Regions from separate parts of the Austwickia chelonae genome, predicted to be linked through region 2. Evidence: riboswitches for the same ligand, from Rfam matches in the RefSeq annotation. Region 2 holds a riboswitch; each other region holds the start of a gene.

Region 1 (4,198 bases), 760 kb from region 2:
GGAGATGACGTTCCTCCAACCACAGGTTACGGATCATCAAGGCGGCCAGCCCGGCCCCGAGAGCGCATGCGGTCGGCTCCACCTGCGGCGAAGGGATGCCGTGATCGAGGCGAGCGAGGAACAAAGGCCACGACGGATCCTTGTCGCACCGATGTAGATCCAGACAACGCAGACAAGGCGCACCGGGGACGACGACCGGCCCTACGGTCACCCGATTGGTGTCGTACACGACCGGCAGATGCGGCACCCTCGCGTTGCGCCAGAGCCCGGCGCGGATCGACGATGCCGCCACCGGGGAAAACAGGACGACCAAACCCGGCACTCTCCGGAACTCGCCGCCTCGCAGCTCCAGATCGAGCTCGTCCGCCGCGCAGCGACCGATCATGACGTCTTCGGCGAGTTCACGTCGGAGAAGTCCGGCCAGCTGATGAGCGATCTCCCCCTCCCCGTCGAAGAGGATCCGTGCTCTCTCGCTGTCCGCACCGATGTCTCCCGGACGAACCAGCAGGGAATTCCTCGTGTCGGCGGTACAAGCCTGGACATTCCGTCCTGCTACCAAATTTCTCATTTCAGAGAGTCCTTCCACGCCACCGGCCATCACGCCACACAGTCTGCGACCAGCCCAGGCGCATGCCGAGGAGTTGTCCACAGGGCCGAGGAGGAAGGCTGCGCCCGTACCGGACTCGTGACCTCCACGAGCGATGAGACGCGACCTTCCGGGTTCCCTATGCTCGGGACATGACCGATCCCTGGGCACAGCTGCCGGTGGACGTGCGCCGCTCTGCACGCCGCCGACGGACCGTCTCCGCACGGGTGGAAGCCGGCCGACTGGTCGTCCTGATCCCGGACGTCTTCACCACCCAACAGGAATCCGAATGGGTCGCCACGATGCGGATCCGACTGGCCGCCCGGCAGCGACGGGGCCCCAGCAGCAGCGACGAAGCCCTGCGCGCGCGAGCCCACGCACTGTCAGCTCGTTACCTGGGAGGACGAGCCGTTCCCGCTTCGGTGCGCTGGGTGGACAACCAGCACACTCGCTGGGGATCGGCAACGCCTTCCCGAGGAAGTATCCGGCTGAGTCGAACCCTGGTGGGGATGCCCGACTACGTCATCGACTACGTGCTCCTGCACGAACTCGCACATCTCCTCGAAGCTGATCACGGACCAGCCTTCTGGGCTTTGCTACGCGAGGTGCCCTTCGTGGAACGCGCACGAGGCTATCTCGACGGATACACCGCTGGCCGGTCCATCGCCCAGGACCCGACCCGTCATCACTGCGCAGCAGACGAGGAATAACACGGCCAACCGAAGGAACCAGCCTGTTCGAGCCCGTGATAGATTCGCGAAGAATCAGTCGCACCCACTTCTCGGGTGCCAGGGAATCCGGTGAGAATCCGGAGCTGGCGCGCAGCGGTGAGGGTGATGACGGCGGTGACGAACCACTGGGGAGCCCCGGGAAGGTACCGTCCGTCAAGTGATCCCCAGCCCGAAGACCTGCTGATTCGCTCCAGAGCATGCGGTCCTCGCGCACAGGGCCCCGGATCCACGGAAGTGATTCATGTCGGTCGCCGACACACCCTGTCCTGCCGTCAGGCCGGAAGCACCCGGCACGCTCCCCGAAGAGACCCTTCACGTGCTGGCTGAAGCGCCGCTGCTCTGGTCGGCGGATACCGAACGGACCGGGCCGGACGAATGCTGGCGACCGGCTACGACCCTCACCGATCCGTCCTGGTGGGCGGCCGCCGCGCCCGCCTACGCCCAAGGCCTCGACAGCCCCCGTACCCGGGCCGGAGCAGCATGCGCCTTGCAGCATTACACCGGACGACTCGCCGGCGTGGTCCTCATCGCCTGGGCGCACTCCGGTCTCCTCCTCGACCTCGACCACCGATCCTGGTGGTTCAGGACCGACACCCGATATGCGACCACCGCCGTCTGCGCCCCCGACCGGGCCACACTCGGTACCGCCGAGATCACCGGGGTCACTACCGCGCTCATCGACCACTGCACGCCGCTGGTCCACGCCTCCGAAGAAGGAAACCGTCTTCCCCGACGACTCGGCTGGGGAAGCCTCGCAGCCTCCTGTGCAGCAGCCTTCGCCCTCATCCACCGATCGGTCGACACCGCCGCGCGGCCATCGGTCGCCACCCGAGCACAGGAAAGCCTCGCTGCCATCGCACGACTCACCGGACGACCCCTGGTCACCGTTGGAGCCGACACCCCCGCCGGGCCACTCCACCAGCGCAGACACACCTGCTGCCTCGTCCACACCGGCCGAGGACACGGACACTGCGGCAGCTGCCCCCGACTCTCGGACGAGGAATGGCTTCACCGCCAACAGGACCCGCCCACCACCACGATCCCCGGCCTGACCTGGGCCGACCGGCTGTACACCTGATCGGACGGAAGAGCGATGACCGACCTACGCGTTCCGGCGCCACCCGCCACATCCCCGCCGGAAAGCACACCGAACGGCCGGCCTGCGGACAACCGCACCGGCAGCGGCCTCCCCGCCCCGACGAACAGGACCGGGCCACGAGGGCGACTCCGCCTCGCGCCGATCCTGTTGACGCTGACCGTGCTCACCGCAAGCAGCGTCGTCCTCTCACTGGCCTTCGGCTCCGAACACATCGGCGTCGACCGCGTCTGGGAAGTCGTCTCCGCCCACCTGCGAGGCCAGAACTCCACCGACACCGTCGCCGACACCATCGTCTGGGAACTACGGATGCCCCGGGCACTCCTGGCCCTGATCGTCGGCGCCGGGCTGGCCATCGCCGGATGCGGGATGCAGACGCTCGTCCGCAACCCCCTCGCAGACCCCTACCTGCTCGGCATCTCCTCAGGCGCCTCCGTCGGAGCCACCATGGTGATCACCCTGGGCGTCCTCGCGGCCTGGGGCAGCAACGCCCTGATGGTCGGCGCCCTCCTCGGGGCGCTCGGCGCATCGATCGCCGTCTACCTGGTCGCACTCGGCCAAGGCGGACTCACCCCGCTACGCCTGGTGCTCTCCGGAGTGGTGCTCTCCTCGGCTTTCTCCGCCATAGCCTCCTTCCTCGTCTTCCTCAGCGACGACAGCCGCGCCACCACCTCCGTGCTCTTCTGGCTTCTGGGCAGCCTCGGCGGTGCCAAATGGGCGATCCTCGCGCCACCGGCCGTCGTCGTCGCACTCGTCCTCGCCGCCGCCATCGCCGTCCACGGCTGGCTGGACGCCCTGGCCGCCGGTGAGGAGACCGCCACTGCGCTGGGCGTCCCGGTCGGCGCACTGCGTACTGCCGTTTTCCTGACCTTGAGCATCCTGGTCGGTGTCGTAGTAGCCGTCAGCGGGGGAATCGGCTTCGTCGGCCTGATCCTGCCCCACCTGGCCAGGATGCTCGTCGGCGCGACCCATCGGCGGATGATCCCGGTCGCTGCACTCGCCGGGGCCTTCTTCCTGCTCTGGGTGGATGTGCTGGCCCGGATGGTCGCCCCACCCCAGGAGGTTCCGCTCGGCGTGGTCACCGGGGCCATCGGGGCGCCGCTCTTCCTGCTGCTGATGGGACGACGCGGCTACCGGTTCGGGGGACAGTCGTGAACGCGGAGACTCAGGTCGTGTCAGAGGCGACCCGCCGATCACAGACCCCAGACCTGGGGACGAGTACTTCCGCGGCGGACGATGACGGTCTTCGTTTGCGCCGGGTCGGTTTCCGGATCGGCCGCGCTCAGCTCCTCGAAGAGGTCGACCTGTACATACCTCGAGGTCGGCGTACGGCGGTGGTCGGTACCAATGGTGCTGGAAAGTCGACCCTGCTCAAGATCCTTGCAGGATTGCGTCCACCGACCAGCGGCCAGGTCAGCCTCGACGGTGTTGATCTTCGTGCTGTCCCTGCGGCGTCCCGCGCCCGGCAGATCGCCTTCGTCGGGCAGGAGGACGTCCCTGCGGCTGACCTGTGCGTCCGGGAAGCCGTGGCTTTGGGCAGAACGCCGCACCGGCGGCCCTGGCAAGGTGGAGGTACGGGGGAACGTCGCCTCGTGATGGGTGCACTCACCGCTGTGGGTATGGCACATCGCATCGATGACCCCTGTGACCGGCTCTCCGGTGGGGAACGACGGCGGCTGGTCCTCGCCCGGGGGCTGGTCCAGGACGCCGGGATCCTCGTGTTGGACGAACCCACCAACCATCTGGACATCGCCTGGCAGCTCCGTCTCTGGTACCTCTTGGGCG
Region 2 (4,198 bases):
CCGACGTCCTGGACGTGCAGGCTGTCGAAGGACGCGCTGTCCTGGGCGTTCTGGGTGGCGGTCACTGGCAGGCCTCGCATTCGGGGTCGGTGAGTGAGCAGGCGGCCGGGGCGACGGCGGGTCCGGCCGGGATCTCGACCGGCCCGGCAGCCGGCACCGGGGCGGCGAGCGCCGCTGGGGAGACGGCGTTGAGGCGACCGTCGGTGCCTCGGAGGGTGGACTTCTCGACCTGGGTGGCGGCGCGGGCGCGCAGGTAGTAGGTGGTTTTCAGTCCGGATTTCCAGGCGGAGCGGTAGAGTTCGTCGAGGGCTCGTCCGCTGGGTTCGGCGACGTAGAGGTTCAGGGATTGGGCTTGGTCGATCCATTTCTGGCGTCGGGAGGCGGCTGCGATCAGCCAGCGGGGGTGGATGTCGAAGGCGGTGGCGTAGATGCGTCGCAGGTCGTCGGGGATGCGGTCGATCCGGTCGAGTGCGCCGTCGTGGTACTTGAGGTCGGCGATCATCCGGTCGTCCCAGAGGCCGCGTTCTTTCAGGTCGCCGACGAGGTGGGCGTTGACGACGGTGAAGTCGCCGGACATGTTGGCCTTGACGAAGAGGTTCTGGAACTGGGGTTCGATGGAGGGGGCGACTCCGCAGATATTGCTGATGGTGGCGGTGGGGGCGATGGCCATCACGTTGGAGTTGCGCATCCCGTTGGTGCGGACGTGTGTGCGCAGCCGGTCCCAGTCGAGGGTGTGGCTGGTGTCGATGTCGAGTTCGCCGTCGTGTCGGGTGGCGGCCAGAAGTTGGAGGGAGTCGATCGGCAGGATGCCGCGGCTCCACAGGGAGCCGTCGAAGCTCTGGTAGCTGCCGCGTTCGGCGGCGAGGTCGGCGCTGGCTTCGATGGCGAAGTAGCTGAGGGTCTCGGTGGAGTAATCGGCGAAGTCGACGGCTTCGTCGCTGGCGTAGGGGATTCCGAGGGTGAACAGGGCGTCCTGGTGTCCCATGAGCCCGAGGCCGACCGGGCGGTGCCGCAGGTTGGAGCGGCGGGTCTCGGGGATCGTGTAGTGGTTGATGTCGATGACATTGTCGAGCATGCGTACTGCGGTGCGGACGGTGCGCCGGAGTTTGTCGACGTCCAGTCCGGTGGGGGTGATGTGCCGGGCGAGGTTGACCGAGGCGAGATTGCAGACGGCGACTTCGTCGGCGGTGGTGTTGAGGGTGATCTCGGTGCACAGGTTGGAGGAGTGCACCACCCCGGTGTGTCCTTGGGGGGAGCGCACATTGCAGGGGTCTTTGAAGGTGATCCAGGGGTGGCCGGTCTCGAAGAGCATGGTGAGCATGCGCCGCCACAGGTCCTTGGCGGGGAGTCTGCGGTGCAGCCGGAGTTCGCCGCGGTCGGCGGCGGCCTCGTATTCGGCGTACCGGCGGCTGAATTCTTCGCCGTACAGGTCGTGCAGGTCGGGGGTCTCGTCGGGGGAGAACAGGGTCCAGGAGCCGTTGGATTCCACTCGGCGCATGAATTCGTCGGGGATCCAGTGGGCGGTGTTCATGTCGTGGGTGCGGCGGCGGTCGTCGCCGGTGTTCTTCCGCAGGTCGAGGAATTCCTCGATGTCGATGTGCCAGGTCTCCAGGTAGGCGCAGGCGGCGCCTTTGCGTTTGCCGCCCTGGTTGACGGCGACGGTGGTGTCATTGGCGATCTTCAGGAAGGGGACGATGCCTTGGCTGCGCCCGTTGGTGCCGTGGATGTGGGCGCCGAGGCCGCGGACGGGGGTCCAGTCGTTGCCCAGTCCGCCGGAGTACTTCGCGAGGAGGGCGTTGTTCCGGTAGGAGGAGAAGATGCCGTCGAGGTCGTCGGCGACGGTGGTGAGGAAGCAGCTGGAGAGCTGGGGGCGGGTGGTCCCGGCGTTGAACAGGGTGGGCGTGGAGGTCATCAGGTCGAAACCGGAGAGCATCCGGTAGAACTCGATGGCTCGGGCCTCTCGGTCGTCCTCGCGCAGGGCGAGTCCCATGGCGACTCGCATGAAGAAGGCCTGGGGCAGTTCGAAGCGGGTTCCGTGTTCGTGCAGGACGTAGCGGTCGTAGACGGTCTGGAGCCCGAGGAGCCCGAAGTCGAGGTCGGCGGTGCCGTCGAGGGCTGCGCCGATGCGGTCGAGATCGTAGGTGAGCAGTTCGGGGTCGACCCGGCCGAGATCGACCGCCCTGCGGAGGTAGATCGGGAAGTAGCTGGCGTATTCGTCGTTCATCTCCTCGGCGGTGAGCTGTCGAGGCGTTCCGGCGAGGTGGCTGAGGGCTTCGGTGCGCATCCGGTCGAGGAGGAGCCGGGCTGCGACCTGGGAGTAGCCGGGCTCACGTTCGACGAGGGTGCGAGCGGCGAGGATGAGCGCGGTGGCCAGTTCGTCCTGGGTGATGCCGTCGTAGACGGTGCGGCGCAGTTCGCGCAGGACGGGTTCAGCGGTGACATCGGAGATGCCGTGGGTCGCTTGGTCGAGGAGCCGGTGGATGCGCGGCCGGTCGAGAGGCGAGGTGCTGCCGTCGCCTGCGGTGACGGTGATCTCGGGCAGGCCCGTGATGGGTTCCTCGCGCTGGGTCGACGGTGGTGCAGGCGGGGCGGTGGTGCTCGTCATCGTCTGTCTCCTCGCAGGTCGAGGCCGCGGGGTAGGGACGACGGGCGCGCAATGGCATGGCCGCGCGGGGTGTCGCCCGGCCCTCCCTCGAGGCCGTGGACGCGTAGGGCTGTCGCCGTACGCACCGGAGGCAGGTCTTCGGACTCATGGGCGTGGTTCGGGCTGGTCGCCGTCTCCGCCTACTGCCCGTCGCTTCCCAGGCTGTCGCCCAGTGCTCTTGACGGGTGTCGTTCCCATTCACCGCTGCGGGGCAGCCCCGGATTCACACCGGGTTCCCTCTTTCCCCACGCTCGACGAGCGCGGACCACCAGCGACACAAACCCTACATGTTGTGGTGCCGAAGAAAAAAACCCGAAGATATTGGCGTGTCGAAGCCTCAGCACTCCTGCAGTCCACCGAGAGATCCCCCGCGAACTCAACGACCAGCTCAAGAACGTCTCGGATGAATCCGGCGAAAAAGACAGCAGGCCAACAGGTTCCATAAGTAGGCCCTTCCCTCGCCCCTCAGCATCACCTATCATCTGTTCAGATATTCAGATGTAGCGTTCATTGGAGGTAGGCATGTCGGAGACCGTTCGGGGGCTCGATGGCTGCGCGACCGGTTCGGCCAATCCGGACAAGGTCCGTCTCGTCGCGAGACAGATCCCTGCAGAGGAGGAGATCACCCGGGTCAGCGCCCTGTTCAAATTGCTCGGCGATGCCACGCGGACCCGGATCCTGTACGCCTTGCTCGAAGGCGGCGAGCTGTGTGTCTGCGACCTGGCCGCAGCCACCGGAACAACCGAAACCACTGTCTCCCAAGCACTCCGGCTGCTCCGCGCCTCCGGTGTCGTCGCCGGCCGTCGCGAAGGTCGCAATGTCTTCTACCGGCTGTTCGACGCCCACGTCCGGATGCTGCTCGATGTCACCCGCGAACACACCCTGCACGAACATTCCTCCGAGAGCAGCACGGGCCGCAGCGAGCAGCTGAGGGACGCGCGATGAGCGGCCATGGGCACGGACATGGGCACGGACACGCCGTCAGCGTTTCAGCCACTGGGCGCCACCAATGGCGCCTGGCGGTCTCCTTCGCCCTGATCGCCGCCTTCTTCGTCGTCGAACTGGTCGCCGGCCTCGCCGCAGGATCCCTTGCGCTGATCAGCGACGCCGGACATATGGCGGCGGATGTGGTCACTCTGGGAGCAGCACTCGTCGCCTCCCGCATCGCCACCCGCCCTGACACCACCGGGCGACGGACCTTCGGCTCCTACCGGGCCGAGGTCTTCGCCTCCGGCCTGGCCGTCATGATCATGCTCGGGGTATCGGCCTACATCGCCGTCGAAGCCATCGCCCGCCTGGGCGCGCACCACGAACCGGCCTCGACCACCATGCTGGCCGTCGGGACGCTAGGGCTGGTGGTCAACGTGATCGGCTTGGCTCTGCTGCACAGCGGAGCTGGAGAGAGCCTCAATGTCAAAGGCGCCTACCTCGAGGTCCTGGCCGACACGCTCGGTTCAGTGGGCGTCATCGTGGCCGCTGCCCTCGTCCATTTCACCGGGTCACCCTGGTGGGACACCGGCGTGGCACTGGCCATTGCCCTTTTCGTGGCAGTGC
Region 3 (4,198 bases), 120 kb from region 2:
AACGCCGCAGCGACGAGCCGATCCTGCCGCTGCACCTCTTCGGCAACTCCTCCTTCGCCTTGTCGGTGCTGGCCTCCTTCGTGCTGTCGATGATCATGTTCGGTGCCATCATCTACATCCCGGTGTACGCCCAGGGCGTCCTCGGCGTCAGCGCCACCAACTCCGGGATGATCCTGATGCCGCTCATGGTGGCCCTGGTGCTGATGGGCATCGTCGGAGGGATGTTCATCACCCGCACCGGCCGGTACAAGGAACTGTCCGTCCTGGGCGTCCTCGTCGTCACGCTGGGATATCTGCTGCTGGCCCGCCTCGACCGCACCTCCGGCGAACTCGAACTGACCGCCGCGATGGCCGTCATCGGTATCGGCCTGGGCGCCTGCAACCCGGTGTACACCCTGGTCGTACAGAACAGCGTGATGCGCGCCGACCTGGGCGTCGCCACCGCCGGGGTGCAGTTCTTCCGCAATGTCGGCTCCACCGTGGGTGTCGCCGTCTTCGGCACCATCATGACGACCCGCCTCCCCGAAGCCATCGCCTCCCACCTGCCCACGCAGACCCCCAGACAAGGTCTCACCGGCGTCAACGCCGGATCCGTGCTAGACCCTTCGACCCTGCAGAAACTGCCACCGGCGATCGCCGAAGCCGTCCGCTGGGGCCTGTCGGACTCGCTGCACACCGTCTTCCTCACCGGCCTCCCCCTGGCCCTGCTCACCCTGCTGCTCACCCTGGGGATCACCCCCACCCCGCTGCGCGACACCGTGCACACCGACGAGGGGCAGGGACGCGAACTCCTCGACACCATGGGACGGTCCGCCGCAGGTGACCTGCTCGCCGTCCCCCTGGGGCACGGATCAGCGGCCTCCCGTACCAAGGAACGACTGCTCGGGCTGCAACTGAGGCTCCTCGCCGAACAGTCCGGCCGCGGCACCCACCCCCACCTGGTCCGCGCCGTGGAAGATCTCGGCGAAGGCAGCCTCGACCGCGGGATCGCCCTGCTCGACCGCACCTCGCTGATGCTCACCACCGAAGACCACGAGCTCGTAGTTCGATCCGAGAAATATGCCGCCGAGGTCGCCGCCGCCGGAGAACGCCCCGGTGGGGTGCTCTCCCCAGAGCTGCAACGCACCCTCGCCGCGGCGGCCGCCGAACTCGACGAGGACCACGTCCTGAGCACCGTGGAACCGCTGGTGACCGAACGCCACTCCGCCGTCGACCTCGACAGCCTGTCGGCGGTCAACAGTGCCCTGACCGCGGCATTCCTCGTCGACCTGACTCGACGCCCAGGTCAACGAGCGGACACCTCCGGGGGAATCGCCCCCGAAGACCAGGTGTAGTAGTCGTCCCCGGCGTAGCCCGACACCGACCAGCCTTCTTGGGTCAGCGCCGACGCGACGACCGCGCCACGGACATTCACGACGCCGTCCCCGGCCGCGCCGACGACTCGCGCCGCTGCCGCCGCCAACAGCCGACGGTTCCGCGGGCTGTCCAACAAAGCACGCTGGGTGACACAGAGCCGACCGTGCTCGTCTCGCACCAGGTCGAGAGCAGCGACCGGGTCGCCCAGGTCGTCCCGCACGATCACCAACTCGAAGGTCTCCTCCACGAGAGCCGCATCGATCCAGCCCTTCTGCTCACGGCGCCGGCTCTCCATCCGGTCGTGGCGAATCAAGTACTTCATCGTCCCGGCCTGCCACAGGGCGTTCTGCCCGCGATGGTGAGAGCACAACCGGACGACGGACGCCGGGCAGCCATGATCGGGAAAGGTGAGCGGGGGTGTACTGGCGATGGTTTCGGTCATCTCGCTAGCTCCTCGGTAGCGTCCCGAGGCGCAAGAAGGGACCGTGCGGCGATGCCGCCGTCACCCGCCCCCTGGCCTCGAGGGTCGATGTGGGCCGACCGTCAGGCGACCGGACTGAGCCTGCCAGGAAAGCACGGGCATCACCGTTGCGGGACAGCGCCGGATTCTCACCGGCTTCGCTGAACGATCGACAACCGCGGCAGTGCGGTCGCCGTCACAGTAACACCGGCGATCCGGGCACGTCCCGGCATCAACCGGCACCGACCTGCGTGTCACGCCCCGCAGCTGCCTTCCACGAGAAGTCTCTTCGTTCGGGCCAGGCAGCCCACCCAAGTGTTAGCGTGTGCCCGGGTCGTCACCGACGACCCGCCGACCCTCCAGCGAAGCCGGTGAGAACCCGGCGCTGTCCCGCAACGGTGATGCCCGTCCCCGACGGTCTCAGCCCGGTCGCCTGGAGCTGTCGGTACCCCATCGGTCCCCGAGGCAGGGACACCGGGAACGGTCGGCCATCCGGGCGACCACGGTGTGCTGTCTCGGACGTCACCCGTGACAGGAGCCCTGGAATGCTGGAGCAGCCCGCCACCCCGATCGCCCGCCGTGAACGGCAGCGCCCCCGCACCGCAACCCATCTGGCCGATACAGACCGTTGGATCGCCCCCAACTACTCACCCGTGCCGATCGTCTTGGCCAGCGGCGAGGGCGTCTGGGTCCAGGACATCGACGGGCACCGATACCTCGACGCCCTCGCCGGATACTCGGCGCTCAACTTCGGCCACCGCCACCCGGCCCTCCTGGCTGCCGCTCACGCCCAACTCGACGAACTCACCCTCACCAGCCGGGCTTTCCACTCGGTCGGCCTGGGCACCTTCTGTCGCGAACTGGCCGACCTGTGCGGCAAAGACATGGTGCTTCCGATGAACACCGGAGCCGAAGCAGTCGAGAGCGCCCTCAAAATGGCACGCCGTTGGGGCGTCGTCGCCAAAGGCGTACCCGTCGAACGCTCCACGATCATCGTGATGGACGGCAACTTCCACGGACGCACCACCACCATCGTCGGTTTCTCCACCGACCCCGACGCCCGCACTCACTTCGGGCCCTTCACCCCCGGCTTCCGCATCGTCCCCTACGGCGACCTCGACGCCCTGGCCGCCGCCATCGACAATGACACCGTCGCCGTCCTCCTGGAACCCATCCAGGGCGAAGGCGGCGTCGTCATCCCACCCGACGGCTTCCTCCGAGGAGTCCGCCGCCTGTGCACCGAACGACGCGCCCTGATGATCGCCGACGAGATCCAATCCGGACTCGGCCGCACCGGAACCCTCTTCGCCTGCGACCACGAAGACGTCGTTCCCGACGCCTACCTGCTCGGCAAAGCACTCGGCGGGGGGATCGTCCCGGTATCCGCCGTCGTCGCCGACACCGATGTCCTCGGCGTCTTCACCCCCGGATCCCACGGCTCGACCTTCGGGGGCAACCCCTTGGCCGCCGCCGTCGGCACAGCCGTCGTCGAACTCCTCCGCACCGGTGAATACCAACAACGCGCAAAAGAACTCGAACCGCTCCTCCGCGAAGGACTGCACCGACTCCTCGGCCGAGGACTCACTGCCGTGCGCCTCCGCGGACTCTGGGCAGGCATCGACATCGACCCCGGCCTCATGACCGGAAAACACGCCGCCTGGCAGATGGCCGAACACGGCGTCCTGGTCAAGGAGACCCACGGCTCGACCCTCAGGATCGCCCCACCGCTCACCATCACCGCCACCGAGATCTCCCAGATCGTCGACGCCCTCGACGCCGTCCTCGCCGCCGCCTGAACCCGCCCGACAAAGACACCTCTAGCATGAGCCTCGGACCACCACGGGACGAAGGGAACACGATGAGCCTCCGACACCATCGCACCAGAACGGGCACACCGTGAACCGGACGATGCTGCTGATCGGGATCGGCGCCGGCGACCCCGACTGGGTCACCCTCGAAGCCGTCCGCGCCATCCAGACCATCGACGTCCTCTTCGTCGTGCTCAAAGAAGCCGATCTCGACGAACCCGTCCGTATCCGGCGCGAACTCATCACCCGCCATCGCACCACCCCTCTCCAGGTCGTCGAACTGCGCGACCCGCCCCGGCCCTGGCGATCAGCCCCCGACTACGACGCCGCCGTCACCCGCTGGCGCGAACAACGCCTCGACCGGTGGGGGCAGGCCGTCTCGGAGGCGCTCGCCGACGGCCAGACCGGAGGCTTCCTCGTCTGGGGGGACCCCAGCCTGTATGAGAGCACCCTGGCCATCGTGGAGGAACTGGCCGGCCGGGCCCCGGCACACGAAACCCTCGACGTCCGGGTCGTCCCCGGGGTCAGCAGCGTGCTCGCCCTGGCGGCCCGGCACCGTATCCCGTTGAACCGG
Region 4 (4,198 bases), 320 kb from region 2:
CCCGGTTGGCCGGTACGGCCGGTGAGATCCCGGCGGTCTTGCACGCTTTGGACGGTGGGTATGTCCCGGCCGGCCCGTCGGGGTCGCCTTTGCGTGGTCTGGTGAATGTGCTGCCTACGGGGCGTAACTTCTACACGGTGGATCCGAAGGCGATCCCGTCCCGGTTGGCGTGGGACACCGGTCAGGCCTTGGCTGACGACCTGTGTGCCCGGCATGTCCGGGAGACGGGTGCTCATCCGCGGTCGGTGGGTCTGTCGGTGTGGGGGACGTCGGCGATGCGGACCTCGGGTGACGATGTCGCCGAGGTGTTGGCCCTGTTGGGGGTACGCCCGGTGTGGGACGAGGCGTCACGGCGGGTCATCGGGGTGGAGCCGATCCCGTTGGCCGAGTTGGGTCGGCCCCGGATCGACGTGACCGTGCGGATCTCCGGTTTCTTCCGGGATGCTTTCCCCCATGTCATCGCATTGTTGGACGACGCGGTGCAATTGGTCGCCGGGTTGGAGGAGTCCGAGCAGGACAACTATGTGCGCGCCCATGTGGAGGCCGATCTGGCTGCGGAGGGTTCGCACGGCGATCGGCGGCGGGCCACGACGCGGGTCTTCGGCAGCAAACCGGGCACCTACGGTGCGGGGATCCTGCAGTTGGTCGAGTCGGGGAGTTGGCGTGGTGACGCCGATATCGCCGAGGTGTATGCCACGTGGGGCGGGTACGCCTACGGACGTGATCTGGACGGGGCGCCGGCGCGGGGTGACATGGAGACCGCGTATCGGCGGATCCAGGTCGCGGCGAAGAATGTGGACACCCGGGAGCATGACATCGCCGATTCGGACGACTACTTCCAGTACCACGGGGGCATGATCGCCACGGTGCGTTCGCTGACCGGGGAGAGCCCTCGCGCCTATGTCGGAGATTCCACAGCGCCGGAGGCGATTCGTACCCGTTCGTTGGCGGAGGAGACCGCGCGGGTGTTCCGGTCCCGGGTGGTGAATCCGCGGTGGTTGGCGGCGATGCGTCGCCACGGGTACAAGGGTGCTTTCGAGATGGCGGCCACGGTCGACTACCTGTTCGGTTTCGATGCGACCGCCGGGGTCGTGCAGGACTGGATGTACGAGTCCTTGGCGCAGGAGTACGTCCTGGACGAGACCAATCAGGAATTCCTGCGGGAGGCGAATCCGTGGGCATTGCATTCCATGGTGGAACGTCTGCACGAGGCGGCGGACCGTGGGCTGTGGGAGAAACCCGACCCGGAGGTCATGGACCAGCTGCGTGAGATCTACCTGGACGTGGAGGGCGAGATCGAGGACGGGCCCACCGGCCGGTGACCATCTGGCGGGTGTCTCCGGGGGGTGGATCCCGGAGACACCCGCCGGGGGTGGTCGTCACGTCGTGACCCGTCGCGGTGCGGGTCAGCGTCGGCTCAGTTCCTCACGTAGACGAGAGGTCTCCTCGGCGGTACGGCACATGGCGATGTACACCTCCAAGGTCATGCGGGCCATCGCGAGCTGAATCAGCCCGATGAAGGGGGCGACGAGCAGGATCACGATGCCCAAGCCGGCCTGTTTGTTGGCCATCAGGACGAAGGAGGAGAGCAGGGCGAGCAAGGTGAAGACGAGGACCAGGCTCATGAGCAGGATGTAGACGATCCGTACGATGTGCGGGGTCGCGAAATGCTGGAAGGACAGGTCGAACAGGGAACCCAGGAGACCTTTCTTGGTGTGCTGTTGCGGCATCTGCCCGGGATACATGGGGTTGGGTCCGGGGCCTTGCCCGTACTGCTGCTGGTGGGGGTATCCGCCGGTCTGCGGGTAGCCGGCGTTGTGCTGCTGGTAGCCGGTCCAGGCTTGGGGCTGGCCTTGGACGTGGCCTGCGTTCTGGGTGTTCCCGGGGTGTGCCCCTGGGGTGGCGGAGGCTCCGGCGGTCTGCTGTTGGGCGTACGGGGGCATCAGGGGCGTCCCTGGTGTCTGCTGATGCCCCGGCAGCGGCGGCGGAGCATAGCTGCCACCCTGCGCCTGTTCGTTCGACCCCTGTGGTGGCTGATGAGACATCAGGTTGTTTCCTTCTTCGTCGGTTCTTCCCCGAGGCGGGAAGGCACCGTTCACTTTAAGGCGGGAGTGGTCGTCGTGGTGGGCTTCGTCCGAACCCGCTGACATCGGTAGCGGCGCAGGTCATCGTCGAATCGGCGAACACCGAAGCGGCTGTTCCGATTCCGATGTCACAGCTCGTTCGCCACCGGTAGGCGCATACCTGCGCCGGGACACCAGGAAGAAGGACCTCTGTCCCACCTGTGGCGGCACAGGATGGCTATGGTCGAGCCGTTGATGAGGGAACCCGGTGAAAGGCCGGGACTGACACGCAGCGGTATGGCGGACAGGCGGACAAGACCACTGGCTTCGGCTGGGAAGGGTCCGACCCTGGATGAGGCCGAGTCCGAATACCTGTCAACGCTTTTCTGTCAATGTGCGTGCCGCGTGCCTCGGCCCACCGACGAACGGATCGCCAGTGCTCCGCCGCCTGCGCTCTCCGGAGCGTGCCCCTGTGTCCTGCCCTCGCCGACATCTTCACCGCCGGATGGCTCTCCTGACCATCGCTCTCGTGGTGACCCCGATCGTCTGTATGCACTTCGGGGCGGCGAAGGTCTCCGTCGCCCAGATCGCCCAGGTCATGTTGTCCCACCTACCCAGCTCTGGGATGTCCCCGCCCTCACCGATCGCTGACGCCCTGATCTGGGACAACCGGGCCCCACGGGTCCTGGCCGGGCTCGGGATCGGAGCGATCCTGGCCGTCGGGGGAACCGCGCTCCAGGCGATGACCCGCAACCCCCTGGCCGAGCCCTATGTCCTCGGTGTCAGCTCCGGGGCCTCCACCGGGGCCGCCGCCTCCGTGGTTCTCCTGGGCGTCGCCCACGGTGCGGGGCTGTCCGCGATGGCTTTCCTCGGCGCCGGGCTGGCGACCGTCCTCGTCCTCGCGGTCGGTGGCGGACGGAGCCAAGGCGTCCTCCATCTGGTCCTGGCAGGTCTCGCCTGCGGGTTCATCTTCCAGTCGGTGACCAATCTGATCGTCTTCTCCAGCGCCGACCCCGAGACAGCCCGCAGCGTCATGTTCTGGATGCTCGGATCGCTGTCGCACAGCACCTGGGACTCGGCCTGGGCCGCCACCCTCGTCGCCGTGGCACTGACCGTGCTCTTCTGGGTCACCGCCCCTCTGCTCGACGCCGTCTCCAGCGGCGACACCACCGCGTTGACCGTCGGCCTCGACCCGGTACGGATGCGCGTCGTCGTCACCCTCGTCGTCTCGTTCGCCGTCGCCGTCGCCGTGGCCGCCGCAGGCGGTATCGGTTTCGTCGGGCTGGTCGTCCCCCACCTGTGTCGGCATTTCCTGGCCCGTAACCACCGGGTGCTCGTGGTCGGAGCCGCGATGTCCGGAGGCATCTTCCTCGTCATCGCCGACACCTTCGCCCGAGTGGTCTTCGCCCCGTCGGAGATCCCCATCGGCGTCGTCACCGGCCTCGTCGGCGCTCCCATTCTGCTTGTCATGATCCGCGCCATGAAGACTCACCGATGAACAGCGCACCCGACGCCCTCTCCACCCACGAGGTCACCGTCCGTCGCGGCGGCCGGATCGTCGTCGACGGTGTCGGATTCACGGCCCGCGCCGGGAGCACGGTCGGCATCATCGGGCCCAACGGGGCCGGTAAGTCTTCTCTCCTGCTGGCTCTCCACCGGGCGCTCTCCCACGAATCGGGCACCATCGAGCTCGGGGCGACCGAGATCGGTGCGTTCTCCCGTCGGCAGATCGCCCAACAGATGGCCGTCGTCGCCCAGGAGAACGAAGCTGCGCTGCCGCTCACCGTGCGTGACAGCGTCAACCTCGGGCGTCTCCCCCACCGGCCGCTCCTGCGTTACGGCGACACCCAGGACCAGGAACGGATCAGCAAGGCCCTGGAACGGGTCGGGCTGGAGCCGCTCGCCGACCGGCTCGTCACCGAGCTGTCCGGCGGCGAGCGCCAACGCGTGCTGATAGCCCGAGCCATCGTCCAGAACGCGCCCTTCCTGTTGCTCGACGAGCCGACGAATCATCTGGACCTGCACCACCAGTTCCAACTCTTCGAGCTCGTGCGCACTCTCGACGCGACCACCGTGGTCGTCCTGCACGACCTGAACCTCGCCGGGCGGGTCTGTGACGAGCTGGTCCTGCTCGA

What was found. Region 2 has a riboswitch for cobalamin ahead of DX923_RS12395 (ribonucleoside-diphosphate reductase subunit alpha). Riboswitches for the same ligand answer to the same signal wherever they lie in the genome.
Region 1: linked by a shared signal. The riboswitch ahead of DX923_RS08965 ((2Fe-2S)-binding protein) and the one ahead of DX923_RS12395 (ribonucleoside-diphosphate reductase subunit alpha) in region 2 are both predicted to bind cobalamin.
Region 3: linked by a shared signal. The riboswitch ahead of DX923_RS12925 (hypothetical protein) and the one ahead of DX923_RS12395 (ribonucleoside-diphosphate reductase subunit alpha) in region 2 are both predicted to bind cobalamin.
Region 4: linked by a shared signal. The riboswitch ahead of DX923_RS10925 (FecCD family ABC transporter permease) and the one ahead of DX923_RS12395 (ribonucleoside-diphosphate reductase subunit alpha) in region 2 are both predicted to bind cobalamin.

What each region holds. Positions count from the first base shown of each region.
Region 1 covers NZ_CP031447.1:2,042,032-2,046,229, reverse strand. Annotated here, with positions in the region: gene DX923_RS08975 (hypothetical protein) at 1-568, opposite strand, end outside; gene DX923_RS08970 (M48 metallopeptidase family protein) at 739-1,296, shown strand; cobalamin riboswitch at 1,335-1,516, shown strand; gene DX923_RS08965 ((2Fe-2S)-binding protein) at 1,559-2,395, shown strand; gene DX923_RS08960 (FecCD family ABC transporter permease) at 2,411-3,568, shown strand; gene DX923_RS08955 (ABC transporter ATP-binding protein) at 3,586-4,198, shown strand, end outside.
Region 2 covers NZ_CP031447.1:2,805,316-2,809,513, forward strand. Annotated here, with positions in the region: gene DX923_RS12390 (ribonucleotide-diphosphate reductase subunit beta) at 1-80, opposite strand, end outside; gene DX923_RS12395 (ribonucleoside-diphosphate reductase subunit alpha) at 62-2,605, opposite strand; cobalamin riboswitch at 2,718-2,929, opposite strand; gene DX923_RS12400 (ArsR/SmtB family transcription factor) at 3,167-3,589, shown strand; gene DX923_RS12405 (cation diffusion facilitator family transporter) at 3,586-4,198, shown strand, end outside.
Region 3 covers NZ_CP031447.1:2,922,712-2,926,909, reverse strand. Annotated here, with positions in the region: gene DX923_RS12930 (MDR family MFS transporter) at 1-1,334, shown strand, start outside; gene DX923_RS12925 (hypothetical protein) at 1,286-1,798, opposite strand; cobalamin riboswitch at 1,882-2,001, opposite strand; gene rocD (ornithine--oxo-acid transaminase) at 2,362-3,612, shown strand; gene cobF (precorrin-6A synthase (deacetylating)) at 3,713-4,198, shown strand, end outside.
Region 4 covers NZ_CP031447.1:2,483,943-2,488,140, forward strand. Annotated here, with positions in the region: gene cobN (cobaltochelatase subunit CobN) at 1-1,322, shown strand, start outside; gene DX923_RS10920 (DUF4282 domain-containing protein) at 1,407-2,045, opposite strand; cobalamin riboswitch at 2,288-2,457, shown strand; gene DX923_RS10925 (FecCD family ABC transporter permease) at 2,536-3,561, shown strand; gene DX923_RS10930 (ABC transporter ATP-binding protein) at 3,558-4,198, shown strand, end outside.